Regions from separate parts of the Metabacillus indicus genome, predicted to be linked through region 2. Evidence: a T-box and tRNA genes for the amino acid it is inferred to sense, from the RefSeq annotation. Region 2 holds a T-box; the other holds one or more tRNA genes.

Region 1 (10,637 bases), 1.1 Mb from region 2:
CGGGAAGAACGGCTGCTCTATTTCTTTGATGTAACAGAGCAGATTGAAATTGAGAAACAGTATGAAGATGAGCGCACGGTTCTTGCCCTTATTTTTCTTGATAATTACGATGAAGTGACCCAGGGGCTAGATGATCAGACGAAAAGCTCGATCAACTCGCATGTCACGTCCATCCTGAACAAATGGGCGACTGAAAACGGCATTTACCTGAAACGAACATCCTCAGAGCGCTTTATGGCGATTCTGAATGAACATATTTTAATCAAGCTTGAAAAAGGAAAGTTTTCAATTCTTGACGAAGTTAGAGAGCAGACGACCGTAGAAAACATCTCCCTGACGCTAAGCATCGGAATCGGTTCAGGCGTCCCTTCTCTGACGGAGCTTGGAGACCTTGCCCAGTCGAGTCTTGATCTTGCACTCGGACGCGGGGGCGACCAGGTGGCCATCAAGCAGACGAACGGAAAAGTGAAATTCTACGGCGGAAAAACGAACCCGATGGAAAAACGGACTCGGGTTCGTGCAAGGGTTATTTCACACGCTCTGACAGAAATCATTTCTGAAAGCGACAAGGTCATCATCATGGGTCACAAATACCCTGATATGGACTCGATCGGTTCCGCTATCGGCATCTTGAAAGTGGCGCAGGTGAACGATAAAGAAGGCTTTATCGTGCTTGATCAAAACGAGATCGATACAGGCGTCCAGCGGCTGATCCAGGAAGTTAGACAGCATTCGGATCTCTGGTCCCGTTTTATTACGAGAGATGAGGCGCTCGAGATCTCGACCGATGATTCTGTGCTGATTGTTGTGGACACGCATAAGCCATCCCTTGTCATCGATGAAAAGCTGCTCAACAAAATGGACAATGTCGTCGTCATCGACCATCACAGACGCGGCGAAGAATTTATTAAAGATCCGCTTCTCGTCTACATGGAGCCTTATGCTTCTTCAACGGCCGAGCTTGTAACAGAGCTTCTGGAATATCAGACAAAACGTCTGAAAATGAACATGATTGAAGCGACGTCGCTGCTTGCCGGCATCATCGTGGATACGAAAAGCTTCACGCTCAGAACGGGATCGCGCACATTTGACGCGGCTTCTTATTTAAGATCCAAAGGGGCAGACACGATCCTTGTGCAGAAGTTTATGAGAGAAGACATTACGCATTACGTGAAGCGTTCAAAACTGATTCAAAATACCAACATGCTGAGAGAAGGCATCGCAATCGCGAAGGCAGATCCTGATTCAGACGAGATGTTCGATCAGGTCATCATCGCCCAGACAGCGGACACCCTGCTGTCGATGAGCGGCGTTGTGGCATCCTTTGTCCTTGCCCGAAGAAACGACCAGACCATCGGCATCAGCGCCCGTTCACTGGGGGACATTAACGTCCAGCTGATCATGGAAGCCTTAGACGGCGGCGGACATCTTACGAATGCGGCCACTCAGCTTGAGAACCTGTCTCTGAATGAGGCAGAAGAGAGATTAGAACAGGCAATCCTGGAGTATTTAGAAGGAGGAACCAAATCATGAAAGTTATATTCCTGAAAGATGTTAAAGGCAAAGGCAAAAAAGGGGAAGTAAAAAATGTAGCAGACGGCTACGCACATAACTTCCTGATCAAACAGGGGCTTGCAATCGAAGCCAACAACACAGAAATCAGCAAACTGCAGGGCCAGAAGAAAAAAGAAGAAAAAGAAGCCGCAGCAGAGCTTGAGCGCTCAAAAGAACTGAAAGAAACGCTCGAGAGCCTTACAGTTGAGCTCAAAGCAAAATCAGGAGAAGGCGGCCGTCTTTTCGGTTCAATCACAAGCAAGCAAATCGCAGATGAACTGCTGAAAACACATGGCCATAAAATCGACAAGCGCAAAATCGAGCTGCCGGATGCCATCCGCGCTCTCGGCTATACAAACGTGCCTGTCAAGCTTCACCCTGACGTAACTGCAACACTGAAAGTGCATGTAACTGAACAATAATAAGCAAGATGTGATGTGTGAATGGATGCTGCTTCTTTTCTGCGCATCACATCTTTTTTGCAGGCTTAAGTCCTGCCTAAATCCAGTTAAGGACGGTGATCATCATGAATGAAATGTTTGATGACCGGATTCCTCCACAGAACATTGAGGCGGAGCAAGCCGTGCTCGGAGCCATTTTTCTCGAACCCGCATCATTGATTACAGCTTCTGAAATTCTGATTCCAGAAGACTTTTACAGAGCATCTCATCAGAAGATTTACAATGTCATGCTCGGGCTTGCGGATAAAGGAGAGCCTGTTGACTTAGTAACAGTCACCTCAGAGCTTGCAGATGCCAATTTACTAGAGGAAATCGGCGGTGTATCTTATTTAAGCGACCTGGCGGGTTCTGTCCCGACAGCAGCCAATATTGAATATTACGGCAGAATCGTCGAGGAAAAATCCATTCTTCGCCGCCTGATCCGCACGGCAACAACCATTGCCCAGGACGGATATTCGCGCGAAGACGAAGTGGCAGTTCTCCTCAACGAAGCCGAAAAAAACATCATGGAAGTCTCACAGCGAAAAAACGCAGGAGCTTTCCAGAACATAAAAGATGTACTCGTCCAAACGTACGATAACATTGAATTGCTCCACACACGAAAAGGCGACATCACGGGAATCGCGACAGGATTTACCGAGCTCGACCGGATGACGGCAGGCTTTCAGCGAAACGACCTTATCATCGTGGCGGCCCGTCCTTCCGTTGGTAAAACCGCCTTTGCCCTGAATATCGCCCAGAACGTCGCAACAAAAACGGACGAAAATGTCGCCATCTTCAGTCTTGAGATGGGTGCGGACCAGCTCGTCATGAGGATGCTCTGCGCAGAAGGCAACATTAACGCCCAGGCACTGCGTACAGGAAACCTGACCCCTGAAGACTGGGGCAAGCTCACAATGGCCATGGGAAGCCTGTCTGACTCAGGCATCTACATCGATGATACGCCGGGTATCCGCGTAAGCGACATCCGCGCCAAATGCCGCCGCCTTAAGCAGGAAAGCGGCCTCGGGATGATTCTGATTGATTACCTGCAGCTCATCCAGGGAAGCGGACGGAACAAAGACAACCGTCAGCAGGAAGTATCCGAGATCTCCCGGACACTGAAGTCTCTCGCAAGGGAACTCAAAGTCCCGGTCATCGCCCTTTCCCAGCTCTCCCGCGGCGTTGAGCAGCGTCAGGACAAGCGTCCGATGATGTCCGATATCCGTGAATCCGGAAGTATCGAGCAGGATGCCGATATCGTAGCCTTCCTCTACCGGGATGATTACTACGACAAAGAATCCGAAAACAAAAACATCATCGAAATCATCATCGCCAAACAGCGTAACGGACCAGTAGGCACCGTCAGCCTGGCGTTCGTCAAAGAATACAACAAATTCGTCAACCTGGAACGGCGCTTCGATGATGCCGGCGTCCCTCCAGGTGCTTAGAAGCTGTCCATTGGGGGCGGCTTTTTTTGTTTGATCAGGGGCTGCGGATGCATGTATGGAGGATGCGCGTTATTGTTTAGGAGGTATCTGGAAATTTTCAAGTAAAAGGCTGTTTGCGGCACGAAATGGATCAGCTTTTTCTAGTAAAAGAGGTATTCCGGCAAGTATTCCGCATGTGGTCGCAAGTTAACGGCCTGTATCACTCTCACACTTCGTTTTTAAGTGGTTTAACTCCTGTGAATTGCAGCGGAAAGGAACAGATACCATTGCGCAAATCACTCACACATCCTCCCCTTACAGAATGAAACCCAAAATCAGAGGTTAACCTATGAAAAGAAGAACCAAATCATTCACAACGACAACATATCACGAACGAAAAGAAAATGTAATCTCATTAATGTTCGTCTTTTCGTTGACTTTTGGCCGTTCTGCTGGTAGAATTAGCTTGTTTGATTGAGCGAATCTAGAAAGTGTTTTAAATAACCGGAGGTGCACATTAATGTCTTCAGTAGTAGTAGTTGGTACACAATGGGGAGATGAAGGAAAAGGCAAAATCACCGATTTCCTTTCCGAAAATGCGGAGGTCATTGCCCGTTATCAAGGCGGAAACAACGCCGGACATACAATTAAATTCAACGGTGAAACATATAAGCTGCACTTAATTCCATCAGGTATCTTCTACAGTGATAAGACCTGTGTAATCGGCAATGGAATGGTCGTTGATCCTAAAGCTCTTATGACGGAGCTTAAATATCTTCACGACCGCGGTGTCAGCACAGACAACCTGCGCATCAGCAACCGCGCACACGTTATTCTTCCTTACCACCTTAAGCTGGATGAAGTAGAAGAAGAGCGCAAAGGCGCCAACAAAATCGGCACGACGAAAAAAGGAATCGGACCTGCTTACATGGACAAAGCAGCACGTGTCGGCATCCGTATTGCTGACCTTCTTGACCGCGAAGCGTTTGAAGAAAAGCTTGCGCGCAACCTTGAAGAAAAGAACCGCATGCTTGAAAAGTACTATGAAACAGAAGGCTTCACAATGGAAGAAATTCTTGATGAGTACTATGAGTACGGCCAGCAGTTCAAACAGTACGTCTGCGATACAGCTGTTGTGCTGAACGACGCTCTTGACGGCGGCAGACGCGTTCTGTTTGAAGGTGCACAGGGCGTTATGCTTGATATCGACCAGGGCACATATCCGTTCGTTACATCATCAAACCCTGTTGCAGGCGGCGTAACGATCGGTTCAGGCGTCGGCCCGACGAAAATCAACCACGTTGTCGGCGTATCCAAAGCTTACACAACGCGTGTTGGAGACGGTCCGTTCCCGACAGAGCTTGATAACGAAATCGGCCACCAGATCCGCGAAGTCGGCCGTGAGTACGGAACTACAACAGGCCGCGCGCGCCGCGTCGGCTGGTTTGACAGCGTTGTTGTCCGCCATGCACGCCGCGTCAGCGGAATTACAGACCTGTCCCTTAACTCAATTGACGTTCTGACGGGCATTGAAACACTTAAAATCTGTACAGCATACAAGTACAAAGGCGAAATCATGGAGTCGTTCCCTGCAAGCCTTAAAGTTCTTGCTGAATGTGAGCCGGTATACGAAGAGCTTCCAGGCTGGACAGAAGACATCACAGGCGTTCGCGACCTAGGAGAACTTCCACAGAACGCACGCAACTACATTGAGCGCGTATCTCAGCTAACAGGCATTCCGCTTTCCGTCTTCTCTGTCGGACCTGACAGAACGCAGACAAACGTTGTAAGAAGCGTATACAGCTAAGCCATTCAGGTCGAAAGGGATCCGTCCCTTTCGATTTTTTAATTATTTTAAAAATAGTCTTGTGTTTAAGCCGTTATTGAACTATAATAATTTAAGTCGGCAGATAATCGCTGATCCATACATACTTCGGCTTGGTAGCTCAGTCGGTAGAGCAAAGGACTGAAAATCCTTGTGTCGGCGGTTCGATTCCGTCCCAAGCCACTACGAAAAGCTTCAGCACTGGGTGCTGAAGCTGGACACAGAAAAAAGACATGATCCTAAACGGGATGCATGTCTTTTTTGTTATGCCTATAGTCGCATAACCGTTACATAAAAGTGCAAATTTTTACATCAAAAACTAAAATATGACATCAATAATACAGAAATGTTACATTTTTGAAAATGGCTAGGTAATAGTCTGATAATATGGTAGGTTAGTAGAGTGGCTAAAAAAGAAATCCGCAAACATAGCACTATAGGCTTATATAGATGATAGATAAAGTACTGATCAGTGGTCATTTGGGAGGAAATTGTATCGTGTTTAAGCGCATAACTGGATTCGTTGGAAACAACGTGAAGCATACAAACAGCACTATAAAGAAAGCATTATTCGGTCTGACTTTCGCAGGCGCCATGACATTCGGCATGAATGCTTCTGCAGAGGAAAATCTTGAGACCGTTTACCATATTTATCTGGACGGCGAAAGAATCGGAACGGTAGACAGTCAGCAGTTAATTGATGACCTTTCAAAGCAAAAGATTGAAGAGGCCAAAAAAGAATATGAAGATTATCAATTAACGGTTGAAGAGATGGAAGTTATCCCTGAGCAAATGTTCCGTCCTGCTGCAAGCAACGAGGAAACTCTTGCCAAGCTTAAAGAAGAGCTTAATGTAGCAGCAGACGCAGCTTTACTTAAAATAGATAATCAGACTGTCGGCTACTTCAAGAACAAAGAAGAAGCAGAGAGAGTTCTAAAAGCCTACAAAGCCAAGTACGTTCCGGCTGAGCAGGTAGAGCAGGCTGAGAAAATGAAGCAGTCCTCACAGCCGCTTCAGCCATTAAAAGAAAATGAATCTCGTATAGTAGACGTTTCACTCTCGGGAAAAGTTTCAATTTCTGATGAGGAAATTTCTCCTGAAGAGGTGCTGACGGCACAGGAAGGCGTAAAGCTCCTTGCAAAAGGCACGCTTGAAGAGAAAAAACACAAAGTAAAAGACTCAGATGTCCTTTCAAAGGTCGCTTCTGAATATAAGCTTTCTGTTGAAGAGCTGCTTGCTCTTAATCCGGGTCTGTCAGATGAGAATGTGATCAAGCCTGGTGAAGAACTGAACGTAAAAGACTACAAGCCTTTTACAAATGTCCTAGTAAAAGAAGAGGTTTCAAAAAAAGAAGCCATTGCCTATGAAACAGAAGTGGTCGAAGATTCTTCTATGTTTAAAGGCGACAAGAAAACGAAGCAAGAAGGCAAAGACGGACAGAAGCTTATGAACTATGTTGTCCACAAGGAAAACGGCAAAGAAGTGAAACGTGAAACAACAAAAGAAGAAACGCTTGCTGAACCGGTAAAAGAAATCATCGTCAAAGGAACAAAAGTGGTTCCTTCACGCGGAAACGGCTCTCTTCAGTGGCCGGCTGTCGGCGGATATGTTTCAAGCAAGCTTGGAACGCGCTGGGGCAAGATGCACAAAGGAATCGACATTGCCCGTCCAAGTGACCGCACGATCAAAGCGGCAGACAACGGCAAGATTATCTCTGCAGGCAATTCCGGTGCATACGGAAATAAAGTCGAAATTGATCATGGAAACGGCATGAAGACGGTTTATGCCCACCTTGATTCCATCTCCGTATCGGTCGGCGATACGGTCTCCCAGGGACAGAAAATCGGCGTCATGGGTTCTACCGGACGCTCAACAGGCGTTCACCTTCACTTTGAAGTCTATGAGAACGGAAAACTGAAAGATCCATTGAAGTATTTAAAGAGATAACCTTGGGCCATGCCCGAGGTTTTCCTCATTTTAACCTTTCTGACTTCAAGTGCACAGACAGCTCGGCTTATGGCCGGGTTTTTGTCTTTTCACCGCTGATTTGCAGCACCGGGTTTGGGACATCCTAAAAAGAAACTGCCTGAAAAGATGAATCTGCCTGTCATAAGTGGTAAATTAAGAAGAGAGCACGTAACACCTTATATAAAAGGGGCGATTGGCCGTGGAAAAGAAAATCTTAGTTGTCGATGATGAAAAGCCGATTGCAGATATTCTGCAGTTTAATTTAAAAAAAGAAGGCTACGACGTTTTTTGCGCCTATGACGGAAACGAAGCGCTTGAAATGGTTGAAGAAGTGCAGCCTGACTTAATCCTTTTAGATATTATGCTTCCAAACAAAGACGGAATGGAAGTCTGCCGCGAGGTCCGCAAAAAATATGAAATTCCGATTATTATGCTGACGGCAAAAGACTCGGAAATTGATAAAGTGCTTGGACTTGAGCTCGGAGCAGATGACTATGTAACGAAGCCTTTCAGCACAAGAGAACTGCTTGCACGCGTCAAAGCGAATTTAAGAAGACTTCAGGCGCTGCCTCCTGAACAGCAGTCTGATAAAAACGAAATTGAAATTGGCTCTCTGACGATTCATCCTGATGCCTACGTGGTATCAAAACGCGGGGAAACAATCGAACTGACACACCGTGAGTTCGAACTGCTTCATTATTTGGCCAAGCATATCGGACAGGTCATGACCCGCGAGCATCTTCTCCAGACCGTATGGGGCTATGACTATTTCGGAGATGTGCGCACAGTCGACGTAACAGTCCGCAGACTTCGGGAAAAAATTGAAGATAACCCGAGTCATCCAACATGGATCGTGACAAGACGAGGTGTCGGGTACTACCTGCGTAACCCTGAACAGGAGTAGGATTCATGAACAAAGTCGGTTTTTTCAGATCCATCCATTTCAAATTCGTCATGGTCTATGTACTCCTGATCATGATTGCCATGCAGATTATCGGTGTTTATTTCGTTCAGCAGCTTGAACGGTCCCTCACCGAAAATTTCAACACATCGATCACGCAGCGGATCAATTTCATCAACTACAGCATCGAGCAGGAAATGTCCAAGGAGAGGACGGAGGATCCTACCGGAACCCTTCCCACTCTTGAAGAAGACATCACGGCCATACTAAAGGATTTCGCCAAAGATGAAATCCAGGAAATCCGTGTCATCGATAAAAACAGCCGCGTCATTGCTACGTCTGATCCGAACAACAGCGACATTATCGGCAAGCGGACGACGGAAGTACTCGTCAAGCGTACCCTCGTCTTTGAAAAGCCGGATGAAAAAGTCTATATAGATAAACCAACAAGCAGGCGCGTGAAAATTTCATCCACACCGATTAAAAACATCAATCAGGAAACGATTGGTGCCCTGTACCTAGTCGCATCAATGGAAGAAGTTTTTTCTCAAATGCGGGTTATCAACGGAATTCTTGCGACCGGAACCGGTATTTCCTTGGCAATTACGGCGCTTCTAGGCGTCTTTCTGGCCAGGACGATTACAAGGCCGATGTCTGATATGCGAAAGCAGGCATTGGAGCTTGCAAAGGGTAATTTCTCGCGAAAAGTGCGCGTTTACGGCGAGGATGAAATCGGCCAGCTGGCGGTGACGTTCAATAACCTGACAGACAAGCTTGAAGAAGCGCAGGCATCCACAGAAGGCGAGCGGAAAAAGCTTGCATCCGTGATTGCTCATATGACTGATGGTGTTATCGCGACAAACCGCGCAGGCGACGTGATTCTCGTGAACAGTCCAGCGATAGAAATGCTGAACGTTTCACGTGAAACGGTGATTGATGTTCCGATTACAAAGGTTCTCGGCATTGACGGTGAATATACGTTTGATAGTTTAATTGACCAGCAGGACTCTCTCATCCTTGATGCAAGCACAGAGGACAAACCGTACATCCTGAAGGTCAACTTTTCGACGATTCAGCAGGAGCAAAAACGCATCACCGGTTTGATTGCCGTGATCTACGATATTACGGAGCAGGAGAAAATTGATGAGGAACGCCGCGAATTCGTTGCGAACGTGTCACATGAGCTGAGGACGCCGCTTACGACGATGCGCAGCTACCTTGAAGCACTTGCTGACGGCGCGTGGGAAGACAGGGACATTGCCCCGCAGTTTTTGAATGTGACGCAGAATGAAACCGAGCGGATGATCCGCCTTGTTAACGATCTTCTGCAGCTGTCAAAGCTCGACAGCAAGGATTACCGCATCAACAAAGAGTGGGTCAACTTCACAGCCTTCTTCAATCAGATTATCGACAGGTTTGAAATGACGAAAGAGCAGCATGTCTCCTTCCTCCGCGATCTGCCGGAAGAAAAGCTCTATGTCGATATTGACCCTGATAAAATAACACAGGTGTTAGACAACATTATTTCCAACGCCCTGAAATATTCTCCAGAGGGCGGACTGATTACTTTTAAGACAGAAATCATTGATGACATGCTGCAGATCAGCGTTACCGACCAGGGCATGGGCATTCCAAAAGGAACAGAGCATAAGATCTTTGAGCGGTTTTACCGCGTGGATAAGGCAAGAACGAGAAAGCTTGGCGGCACAGGACTGGGGCTTGCCATCGCAAAAGAAATGATCGGGGCCCATGACGGTGAAATCTGGGCGGAAAGCGTGGAAGGCAAAGGGACCACAATCCTGTTTACCCTTCCATTTACAAGGGATCAAGAGGATGAGTGGGATGAATCGTGAAAATATAAAAACCGTTATATTGGTGCTGCTCGTCTGCGGAAGTGTGTTTTTCACCTACAACCTTTGGACGTTTAAGCCGAACTACGATTTTATCGACAGCAGCCAGTATCTTGAAAACGAGCCGATCAGCAACGTGAAGCATGAACCGGAGGACGTCATCCGTCCCTATCAGATGATGGTTCACGACAAAGCCGAGCACTATGGCACCTATCGGCCTGAACGGATCGACTTTGTCTGGAATCAGCTGAAAAACTGGAACATGGGCGAAGTGAAAAACGTGTCCGGCAAATACACGGCTGATGAGCTGGATGAGTGGCTGACGGGAAAAAGCGAATCAAGAAAGATCGAGTTTCTCTTCAGCGACAAAGTTCCGTTTGAACTCTTTCAGTCTATTTTTCAATACAAGTCACAAAAGACGATCTACTCTTCATTTGACCGGATTGTCCTTCCAAGCGGAAAAAACGGGTCGTTTCAAAAGATCCTCTTTATTTCAATGGAGCAAAGACTCGTCTATGAAGCTTCCATCAGCAATGAGAACGCCAAAGGCATCATTGCGTCTGTGATTGAAAAGCGGGAAAACCTTGACCGCTTCGTGCCTGAGGTAATTGCTGAAGGCAACCGGCTGCTCCTTCCTGAGAGCCGGATTGCTCTTAATGAAAATGAATA
Region 2 (10,637 bases):
TCGTCAGTGAGTATGTGATTGCCTGATGCAAGCCGGCTCCTTCTAAGAAGCGGCGGGCCATCCGGCGTTTTTGCTGATAATCAGTCAATTTGCCCGGTGCGGATGCGCTGACAGGGAAAGTAGACGGAATGTTGTCATAGCCGTACAGTCTTGCAACTTCTTCAATCAGATCTTCTTCTATTGTAATATCTCCGCGTCTTGTAGGAACTGTAACCGTGAAGGCACCGTTATCCTCCTGCACTTCAAACCCAAGGCGTGTAAAGATGGACTGCATTTCATTCCCTGAAATATTCATGCCGAGCACACGGTTGATTTTTTCAATGTGAACGGTCACGACTGCAGGTTCAGCTTCTAGATAATTCACTTCTGCCGATCCTGAAAGCACCTCTCCCCCCGCAAGCTCTGCCATCAGCTGGGCAGCGCGTTCGGCCGCGGCACGAACCCGGTTTGGATCGACGCCTTTTTCAAAGCGCGCACTTGCTTCACTTCTTAGGCCGTGATCTTTAGACGATTTTCTCACAGTCTGGCCGTTAAAATACGCGGACTCAAGAAGAACAGTCGTTGTATCAGAATGAACTTCTGAATTCTCCCCGCCCATCACACCTGCGAGTGCAACCGGCTCCGTTCCGTTTGTAATGACAAGGTGCTCCGGAGTAAGGGTGCGTTTTTGTCCATCCAGTGTTACGATTTCTTCGCCGTCTTTTGCCATGCGGACAAGGATTTCTTTTGATCCTAAGCGGTCATAGTCAAAGGCATGAAGCGGCTGACCGTATTCAATCAGTACGTAGTTTGTAATATCCACCACATTGTTGTGCGGACGAATGCCTGCGGCCATCAGTCTTGTCTGCAGCCATAGAGGAGACGGAGCGACCTTTACATTCCGAACCACTTTCGCAACATACAGCGGATTTTCTTCTTTTGCTTCAACAGCGACAGAAATGCTCTCAGATGCCTTCTCCGAACCTTCATCGTGCGTCAGGTCAGGGTACGTTACGCTTCTGCCCAAAATAGCCGCTACTTCATGCGCAACTCCAAGCATGCTCAGGCAGTCTGAACGGTTTGGGGTAAGACCAAGCTCAAGAATCTGGTCATCACGCCCAAGTTCTGCAAGAGCATCTTTTCCAGGCTCAGCATTATTTGGAAAGACAAAGATGCCTTCAGCGTATTCTTTTGCCACCGTCTTTGATTCAAAGCCCAGTTCCTGAAGAGAACAGATCATTCCGTTTGACTCTTCGCCGCGAAGCTTTGCCTTTTTGATTTTAAAATTACCAGGAAGCACCGCGCCTACTGTTGCCACAGCTACTTTTTGTCCTTTATCGACATTTGCAGCACCGCAAATAATTTGAACAGGGTTCTCGCCGCCTGTATCGACCAGACATTTGTTGAGCTTATCTGCATTCGGGTGCTGCTCTTTTTCAAGCACATGCCCGACGACTACACCGCTCATCCCTTCGTTTAAAACCTCTACACCCTCTACTTCAATCCCGCTTCGGGTGATTTTTTCTGCCAGTTCTTCTGCCGGGATTCCGCTGAGATCCACGTAATCCTGCAGCCATTTATAGGAAACAAACATTTGGAACCCTCCTTTTATGCTCTTTTAAATTGTTTAAGGAAACGCATGTCGTTCGTGTAAAAATGACGGATGTCATCAATGCCGTATTTCAGCATGGCAATTCGCTCCGGTCCCATGCCAAAAGCAAACCCGCTGTATTTCTTCGAATCAAACCCGGCCATCTCAAGAACATTCGGATGAACCATTCCTGCACCTAGAATTTCAATCCATCCCGTTCTTTTGCAAACACTGCAGCCATTGCCGCCGCAAACGAAGCATGAAACATCGACTTCAACTGAAGGCTCAGTAAACGGGAAAAAGCTTGGGCGCAGACGGATTTCGCGCTCTTCGCCGAACATCTTTTTAGCAAAAACTTCAAGTGTTCCTTTCAAATCGCTCATGCTGATGTTCTCGTCAATGACAAGTCCTTCAATTTGCGTGAACTGGTGTGAGTGTGTCGCATCATCATTATCACGGCGGTATACTTTGCCTGGACAAATGATTTTGACCGGTCCCTGCCCTTTAAATTTCTGCATCGTTCTTGCCTGGACAGGTGATGTGTGAGTCCGAAGCAGCGTTTCTTCCGTTATGTAGAAAGAATCCTGCATATCACGTGCCGGATGTCCTTTTGGAAGATTCAGCGCTTCAAAGTTGAAATAATCTGTCTCTACCTCAGGGCCTTCTTCAACGGAATAGCCCATGTTAAGGAAAAGGTCTTCGATTTCCTCAATGACAGACGTGATCGGATGATGATTCCCTGTGCGCACAGGTCGCCCTGGAAGTGTCACATCAATTGTTTCAGCTGCCAGCTTCTCTTCAACTGCCGCTTCCTCAAGTCCTTCTTGTTTAGCTGAAATGCTTGTGGCAATGCTCTCGCGCACCTCGTTGGCCAAAGCTCCCATCAGCGGGCGCTCTTCTGCAGAAAGTTTGCCCATTCCGCGAAGAACTTCTGTGATTGGCCCTTTTTTACCTAGATATGATACACGGATCTCATTCAGGCTCTTTAAATCATTTGCTGCCTGAATTTTTTCAAGCGCTTCAAGCTGAAGCTGTTTTAATTGCTCCTGCATCGTTTATTCCTCCTTTTATTTCAGATGATTCCTGATTTTTTTGAACAAAATAAAAAACCCGTCCAAAAAGGGACGAGTTGACAGTCGCGGTACCACCCTTGTTAACAGCAAAAAGAACCTGCTGTTCACTTCGTTCATAAATAACGGATAGGATCCGGAGCACCTTTACACCCTGGATTTCTCCGGATGGTCCTGGTGTCAGCTAAAGAGGTGAATTCATCTGCTGCTGTCAAAAAAATGCTCACAGTCACCGGCATTTTCTCCCTGATTGACGCTTTCGCAGACTACTCTTCTCTGTCAACGCTTTTTCATGGTATGTAACTGTCTTTTATTATAATGAATTCATGTTGGCGATGCAACCACGCTTTTGTCTATTTCACAAGGTGATACATCAGGATTCCTGCAGCAACTCCAGCGTTTAAGGATTCAGCTTTCCCAAGGATCGGGATGTACAGATTCTGGTCGGTAAGGGACAGCCATTCCTCCCTTACCCCGCTGCCTTCATTGCCGATAAGCAAGGCAAAGTGTCCGGAGGTTTCTGCTTTTCTGTAATCGGATCCGTTCTGCAGGGAGGTTCCGTAAATGGCCACTTCATTCTGCTTCAGTTCTGAAATGGATTCATCCATTTTTTTCCTTACAACCGGTATGTGGAAAATGGAGCCCTGTGAGGAACGCACGACTTTTGAATTATATGGATCAACTGTCCCATCCCCGAGAATGACGCCGTCAAGACCTGCTGCATCGGCTGTCCGGATTATGGTTCCAAGGTTCCCCGGATCCTGAAGCGCATCAATCAGTATGACTTTTTTCCATGTGCTTATGCTTCCGCTGTCCTTCTGGATGCATACGGCTGCAGCACCTTGAGGGGTTTCTGTCTCGGAAATGGCTTTCATGATTTCTTTTGTTACGTAGATGATGGAGAGATCATCGACGTCCCAGCCTTTTGGAATAACTGTGTCTTCTGAGAGGATCAGCTCTTTTATATTTGATTTATTTTTAATGGCTTCTTCTACAAGATGCATGCCTTCAATTAAAAAGGTGCCTGATGCATCACGTTCTTTTTTTGTGTGAAGTTTGCGCCATTGTTTGACTTTTTGATTTTGTATGGATTCGATTCGCTTCAATTGTCCTGCTCCTTTTAGTGTTGGGTTTTCCTGCCCATCTTTTTTCTTTTGTTAATATCACAAGCTATAGAAGAATTTGGTTCTGAACTTATACCCGTTCCTTTCCGCTCCAGAAACTTGCTTTCCGCGGGGAGGGATGGGAGCCTCCTCGGCCAGCCTGCGGGGTCTCCCATTCCCTCTTCATCCCGCAGGAGTCAAGTTTCTTCCGCTGCAATCCACTGGAGTTTAGGCATATCTTATGAAACGGCCATATTCGCTGAAAGCTTTTTTATTATTTTAACGGAAGATACATAAAATAAGCAAAGTGACGCACGATAAACAGAGATCAACTATTTTAAAAATGGAGTGAGTCATATGGATTTAAATTTACGAAATGCCATTATCTCAAATGTTTCGGGTAATGACCAGGGGCAGCTTGAGGATACGATTGTGGATGCAATCCAAAACGGTGAAGAAAAGATGCTTCCGGGACTTGGCGTTCTGTTTGAAGTGATCTGGCAGAATTCAAGTGAAGATGAAAAGAATGAAATGCTTACGATTCTTGAAGAAGGCTTGAAAAAGAAATAAATGCCGGGCGGCTGCCCGGCATTTTTTTATGGGATCTTGCGCTTTTCTTAGTCGAATGTAATAGCTTTTACAGTTTCGTCATCTAAACGCTTAATAACTTCTGTAATCAGCTTAACCGCATTTTCATAATCGTCGCGGTGAAGCATGGCTGCATGGGAATGGATGTATCTTGTTGCAATGGTGATGGAAAGTGCAGGCACACCGTTTGCTGTCATATGGATTGCACCTGAGTCTGTTCCTCCGCCTGCAATTGCATCGAACTGATATGGAATATTCATTTCATCAGCAACGCCTGTAACGAAGTCGCGAAGTCCTTTATGGGAAACCATTGATGCATCATAAAGAATAATCTGCGGCCCTTCTCCCATTTTGCTTGAAGCTTCTTTGTCAGAGATTCCAGGAGTATCGCCGGCAATCCCGACATCCACTCCAAATCCGATATCCGGCTGGATGCTATGAGCAGAAGTGCGCGCTCCGCGGAGTCCTACTTCTTCCTGAATCGTTCCTACACCGTAGACAACGTTTGGATGATCTGCATCTTTCAGGCCTTTCAGGACATCAATGGCAATGGCACAGCCGATGCGGTTATCCCAGGCCTTGGCAAGAAGCATCTTCTCATTGTTCATCACGGTAAAATCAAAATAAGGGACAGCCTGGTCTCCCGGACGAACGCCGAATTCCATTGCTTCCTCACGGCTTGAAGCGCCGATATCAATAAACATATCTTTAATATCCACCGGTTTTTTTCTAGCTTCCGGAGGCAGGATATGCGGCGGCTTAGAGCCGATTACACCTGTTACATCCCCTTTATTCGTCACGATGGTTACACGCTGTGCAAGCATCACCTGTGACCACCATCCGCCTACTGTCTGGAAGCGGAGAAACCCTTTGTCGTCAATTTGCGTGATCATAAAGCCGACTTCATCAAGGTGGCCCGCTACCATAATCTTCGGTCCGCCTTCTTTACCGGTCTTTTTAGCAATCAGACTTCCAAGCCCGTCTGTTGTTACCTCATCGGCATAGGCTGATATGTAGTTTTTCATAACCTCTCTCGGTTCGCGTTCATTTCCGGGAATTCCCTTTGCATCTGTCAGATCCTTCAGCATCTGAAGTGTTTCGTCTAATTTTGTCATCCCTTTACCCCTCTCGTTTATTATCTACTATTATACTAAACGCTGGAAAGTAATACAAAATGTTAATAACCCTGTTTCTGGCGGTCATGGTTCACTTCATTCTTTTTCATATAGGCATCTTCGATCTGGGCTCCCGAAAATCCAAGGGCCTGTCCAAGGTGCATATACTTGCTGAACAGCAGGGTAAATTGTTCATCCTCATGGTTCTTTTCAAACTCGGCAATTGCGTTAAAAACATCGGCAAAATGAGCAGTCAGTGTCTTTTCTTCCGCATTCTGCTGCATCTCGATTCCGCTTGTTTTTTCAATTTCGATTCCAAGAGACAAAATAAAATGGACGCCGTCCACGTACTCTTCAAGAATGACATCTGTTTCCGCCGGCGGTTTCAGGCTCCAGAATTTAAAGCATCTCGTCTCATTCGCCAGTTCACCCACTTCCACATACAGGGCAAGAATCTTTTTGTGAATAAGGGATTCCTTCTCAAGGCCGTGCTGTTTTTCTATTTTCATGTCAAGGGTATGCTGCATCTCAAACAGTTTTGTTAAATTCACGATTTCACTCTCCTCTACGAGCCCATTTTATCACTGCAGGAACCATGCTTCAAAAATTTTTCATGAAATATGAAACCTTAAGGCGTGTTTATACGTATTGTAACAAAATATGTCTTGGAGGCATTGCTATGATTGTTATTTTTCTACGGCTGCTCCTGCTCGCACTCGTTGTTTTTATCCTTTATTCTTTAGCAAAATACGTGCTGAATCCTAAACGAAAGCTTGAGCTTGCACAAGAACAGAATCAGTTTTATCTGCTCGATGACCCCGGCAATGTCCGAAAGAATTTTCTGCTTACCTACAAAGGCGTCCGGTTTGAAGGCGAAAAGTATCTCGGCACGACCGATCAGGCGTTTGAAGTTGTCTCCATTTTCATCTGGACCGACACACCCAGCAAGCTTCAAGGACTTTCTTTATCAGACTTCACCTTCATCACAGACAAAGTAAAAGAAAACTATCCGCATGCAGCCATTGACTGGAAGAGTCCGGTCAGAGAATTTCTCTCAAAAGCACAAAAGCCGTGACCTTGTCGATCACGGCTTTTTGCTATTTCAGAAAAAATTCGTTCCATTTAATAATGCTTCTCCGTTCTCTGAGCAAATAGACAAATACGACAAGCGTGCAGAGGATCAGAACGGTCGCAATGAGCGACAGTCTGCCAAAGTAAGTGCCAAACGAAGTAAAACAGAAGGCCGCAGGAATATGAGTCCAGAAGGAAAGCTTTGCATATTCTTTAAACGAGCCTGATCTGTCCAGAATGCAGAGGGATAAGAGCGAAAAATTCACGAACGGAATCATCCGAAGCACGGTAATCTGCCCAACCGAAAGACGCGTATAATTTCCCATCCATTTTTTCTTAAGCCCTGAAAAACGGTCTAAGAAGGAAGGAAACTGTTTCGACAGCGTATAAAAGGTGATGCTCGCAACAGTCAGCCCGATAATGGAATAAAACGTGCCGAATTCTGTTCCGAAAAGAATGCCCCCGACAATGCAAATGGCCACAACGGGTATGAACAAAAACTGCCTCAAAATGTGCATGCCGATAAAAAACACAGGTGCCAGAAATCCCGCAGACTGGACGGTATTGACCACAGCCGAAGTAGCAAGATCGATTGTTCCCACCTCTTTCATGCAGTCCCTGATGATGCTGTGTGAGAATCGTTCCCTAAAGTGTATCGGCTGGGAGGCTGTCTTATGACAGTTTATAAAGAAAATAGACAAACAATATGAGATGGACAACCATCAGTGCCGGAAGACCTGCTGCAAACGTTCGGTGCTTTGTTTTATGGCGGTATGTATTCATCCCTATAGTAAGTCCCGCTGCTCCCCCGATAAAGGCGACAAGCCAAAGAGTGTTCTCCTTGATTCTCCACTCGCCCCGTTTCGCTTTTTTCTTATCCGCTCCCATTATGTAAAAGCCGTATACATTCAAGATCAAATAGTATGCAATCACGAGTGTCATATCATTCAACTCCATAATAAATGATAAAAAGACCATCCTCATACGGTGAGAATGGTCTTGTGGTATTAGCTGTTAAGTTTAGCTTTAGCAGCGTCTGCAAGTTGAGCGAAAGCTTTTGCATCAGTAACTGCAAGCTCAGAAAGCATTTTGCGGTTTACTTCGATGCCTGCAAGCTTCAAGCCATGCATTAAACGGCTGTAAGAAAGACCGTTCAAGCGTGCAGCAGCGTTAATACGAGTGATCCAAAGCTGACGGAAGTCGCGCTTTTTCTGACGGCGATCACGGTAAGCATACATTAATGATTTCATTACTTGCTGGTTAGCAACTTTGTATAATGTATGTTTTGAACCGAAATAACCTTTAGCTAATTTAAGAACTTTTTTACGTCTTTGACGTGAGACAGTACCGCCTTTTACTCTTGGCATGTCAATTCCCTCCTATGTGAAAACGAATTATTTAATGTTATCTAATAAATGACGGATGCGTTTGAAGTCGCCTTTGCTTACTAGCGTGCCTTTGCGAAGCTTGCGTTTTGCTTTCGTTGATTTGTTAGCAAATAAATGGCTAGTGTAAGCGTGTGAACGTTTTAATTTACCTGATCCAGTCTTTTTGAAACGCTTTGCAGCGCCGCGATGAGTTTTCATTTTTGGCATAAGGTATTCCTCCTCGTATCTTTACTTTTCAGCTTTTGGTGCAAGCACCAGGAACATACTGCGTCCATCCATTTTCGGATGAGACTCAATTGTACTTAAATCTTCACAAGCTTTAGAAAAACGGTCCAGAACACGCTGGCCAATTTCTTTATGAGTGATTGCACGTCCTTTAAAGCGGATGGAAGCTTTCACTTTATCTCCTTTTTCAAGGAACTTGCGTGCATTTTTAAGTTTTGTGTTAAAATCATGCTCATCAATCGTCGGGCTGAAGCGAACCTCTTTCATGCTGATGATCTTTTGATTTTTACGTGCTTCTTTGTCTTTCTTCTGCTGCTCAAAACGGAATTTTCCGTAGTCCATAATGCGACATACAGGAGGCTTCGCGTTTGCGGCAACTAACACTAAGTCAAGATTCGCTCTGGCAGCAATCTCAAGCGCCTCTTGGCGTGTTTTGATTCCAAGCTGGTCGCCGTTTGCACCAATCAGACGAACCTCACGAGCGCGGATTCCATCGTTTACCATCATGTCTTTGCTAATAATTAGCCACCTCCAAGGATTTTTAACTGAACAGACTCTGCTCGCACTTTTTTCAAATAAAAAAGTGCGGGCGCATAAAACACCCACACTACGATTTAGTATACTAAGTATAAAATGGTCGTAAACCTGCAGACTGCGCAATGCGTCAATCAGGTGAGAAGCGGGTGCTTCTGCTTGCTAGACAAACGTTCTATTCAATTAACATGCAAATTATATCACGGAAAAAATTCCTGTGTCAAGTCATGCTGGCTTTTATTGCAACAAAAAGAATTGTATCAAACATCTTCCGCATGTGCAATACTTTTTTACAAGATTTATCTTTTAACTTCTTTCACAATGCCCTCAATAAATGCATCCAGGCTGATTGTTTCAGATTTCTGCTCGCCGTATTTACGGACATTCACAGCTGATTCGGCTGCTTCATTATCGCCCACTACAAGCATATAAGGTGTTTTCTGAATCTGTGCCTCGCGGATTTTATATCCGATTTTCTCATCGCGTGCATCAAGCTCGACGCGGAGTCCTTCAGCCTGCAGCTTCTCCTGAACGCTTTTCGCGTAATCAAGATGAACAGAAGGCGAAACCGGGATCACCTGAACCTGAGTCGGAGCAAGCCAAGTCGGGAACGCCCCTTTGTACTCTTCAATCAGGAAGGCCACAAAACGTTCCATCGTTGAGACAACCCCGCGGTGAATAACAACCGGACGGTGCTGTTTGCCGTCTTCGCCGACATAATTCAGATCAAAGCGTTCAGGCAATAAGAAGTCAAGCTGCACAGTAGAAAGCGTTTCGTCTTTTCCAAGTGCTGTGCGGACCTGAACATCAAGCTTAGGACCATAGAACGCCGCTTCCCCTTCTGCTTCAAAATAGTCATGGCCAAGCTCATCCATAGCAGATTTAAGCATACTCTGTGCTTTTTCCCACATCGCATCATCGTCAAAGTATTTCTCTTTGTCTTCCGGATCGCGGTAGGAAAGACGGAAGGAATAGTCATTGATGCCAAAGTCTTTATAAACTTCTTCAACAAGCTTTACAACCCGGATAAATTCATCCTTGATTTGGTCAGGGCGGACAAAGATATGGGCGTCATTCAGTGTCATCGCGCGGACACGCTGCAGGCCTGTAAGAGCTCCTGACATCTCATAGCGGTGCATCGTTCCAAGCTCCGCCACGCGAATCGGAAGTTCGCGGTAGCTGTGAATATCGTGCTTGTACACCATCATGTGATGCGGGCAGTTCATCGGACGAAGAACAAGTTCCTCATTGTCCATGGACATAGCAGGGAACATGTCATCCTGATAATGATCCCAGTGTCCGGATGTTTTGTACAGCTCGACACTGCCAAGCACAGGTGTATACACATGCTGGTAGCCCAGACGTTCTTCTTTATCCACAATGTAGCGTTCTACGATGCGGCGGATTGTCGCGCCTTTTGGAAGCCAGATCGGAAGACCCTGTCCTACTTTTTGAGACGTTGTAAACAGGCTCAGTTCTTTTCCAAGCTTGCGGTGATCGCGCTCTTTCGCTTCTTCAAGCAGGCGCAGATGCTCATCAAGGTCTGCTTTTTTAATGAAAGCCGTACCGTAAATGCGCTGCAGCATTTTATTGTTGCTGTCCCCGCGCCAGTATGCGCCGGCTACACTCAAGAGCTTAAATTCTTTCAGCTTTCCTGTTGAAGGAACATGCACTCCGCGGCAGAGGTCAAAGAAATCGCCCTGTTCATAGATGGTCACTTTTTCCCCTTCAGGAATGGCATCAAGCAGTTCAAGCTTTAAGTGATCGCCGATTTCTTCATACAGAGCCTTTGCTTCTTCGCGTGTTACTTCTTTGCGCACAACCTCTATGTTTTCATTGATGATCTTCTTCATTTCTTTTTCAATCGCCGGCAGATCCTCAGCTGAGATGGATTCTTCCATATCGATGTCATAGTAGAACCCGTTTTCAATAACAGGACCGATTCCAAGCTTTACATCTCCATATAATCGCTT

The links. The T-box of region 2 lies ahead of pheS (phenylalanine--tRNA ligase subunit alpha). A T-box ahead of a tRNA ligase gene usually reads a tRNA of that ligase, here a tRNA-Phe.
Region 1: it encodes a tRNA-Phe, which carries the amino acid that the T-box ahead of pheS (phenylalanine--tRNA ligase subunit alpha) is inferred to sense. The anticodon was not compared.

Annotation. Positions count from the first base shown of each region.
Region 1 covers NZ_CP176757.1:4,120,123-4,130,759, reverse strand. Annotated here, with positions in the region: gene ACK1LH_RS20925 (DHH family phosphoesterase) at 1-1,533, shown strand, start outside; gene rplI (50S ribosomal protein L9) at 1,530-1,976, shown strand; gene dnaB (replicative DNA helicase) at 2,081-3,445, shown strand; gene ACK1LH_RS20910 (adenylosuccinate synthase) at 3,945-5,231, shown strand; tRNA gene ACK1LH_RS20905 (tRNA-Phe) at 5,360-5,432, shown strand; gene ACK1LH_RS20900 (peptidoglycan DD-metalloendopeptidase family protein) at 5,748-7,196, shown strand; gene yycF (response regulator YycF) at 7,417-8,121, shown strand; gene walK (cell wall metabolism sensor histidine kinase WalK) at 8,127-9,971, shown strand; gene ACK1LH_RS20885 (YycH family regulatory protein) at 9,961-10,637, shown strand, end outside.
Region 2 covers NZ_CP176757.1:3,026,745-3,037,381, forward strand. Annotated here, with positions in the region: gene pheT (phenylalanine--tRNA ligase subunit beta) at 1-1,573, opposite strand, end outside; gene pheS (phenylalanine--tRNA ligase subunit alpha) at 1,588-2,622, opposite strand; T-box leader at 2,688-2,932, opposite strand; gene ACK1LH_RS15565 (TrmH family RNA methyltransferase) at 2,994-3,746, opposite strand; gene sspI (small acid-soluble spore protein SspI) at 4,101-4,313, shown strand; gene ACK1LH_RS15575 (M42 family metallopeptidase) at 4,361-5,446, opposite strand; gene ACK1LH_RS15580 (dUTP diphosphatase) at 5,509-5,997, opposite strand; gene ACK1LH_RS15585 (hypothetical protein) at 6,126-6,521, shown strand; gene ACK1LH_RS15590 (TVP38/TMEM64 family protein) at 6,544-7,128, opposite strand; gene ACK1LH_RS15595 (DUF1294 domain-containing protein) at 7,190-7,459, opposite strand; gene rplT (50S ribosomal protein L20) at 7,525-7,884, opposite strand; gene rpmI (50S ribosomal protein L35) at 7,912-8,112, opposite strand; gene infC (translation initiation factor IF-3) at 8,134-8,652, opposite strand; ribosomal protein L20 leader region at 8,702-8,831, opposite strand; gene thrS (threonine--tRNA ligase) at 8,964-10,637, opposite strand, start outside.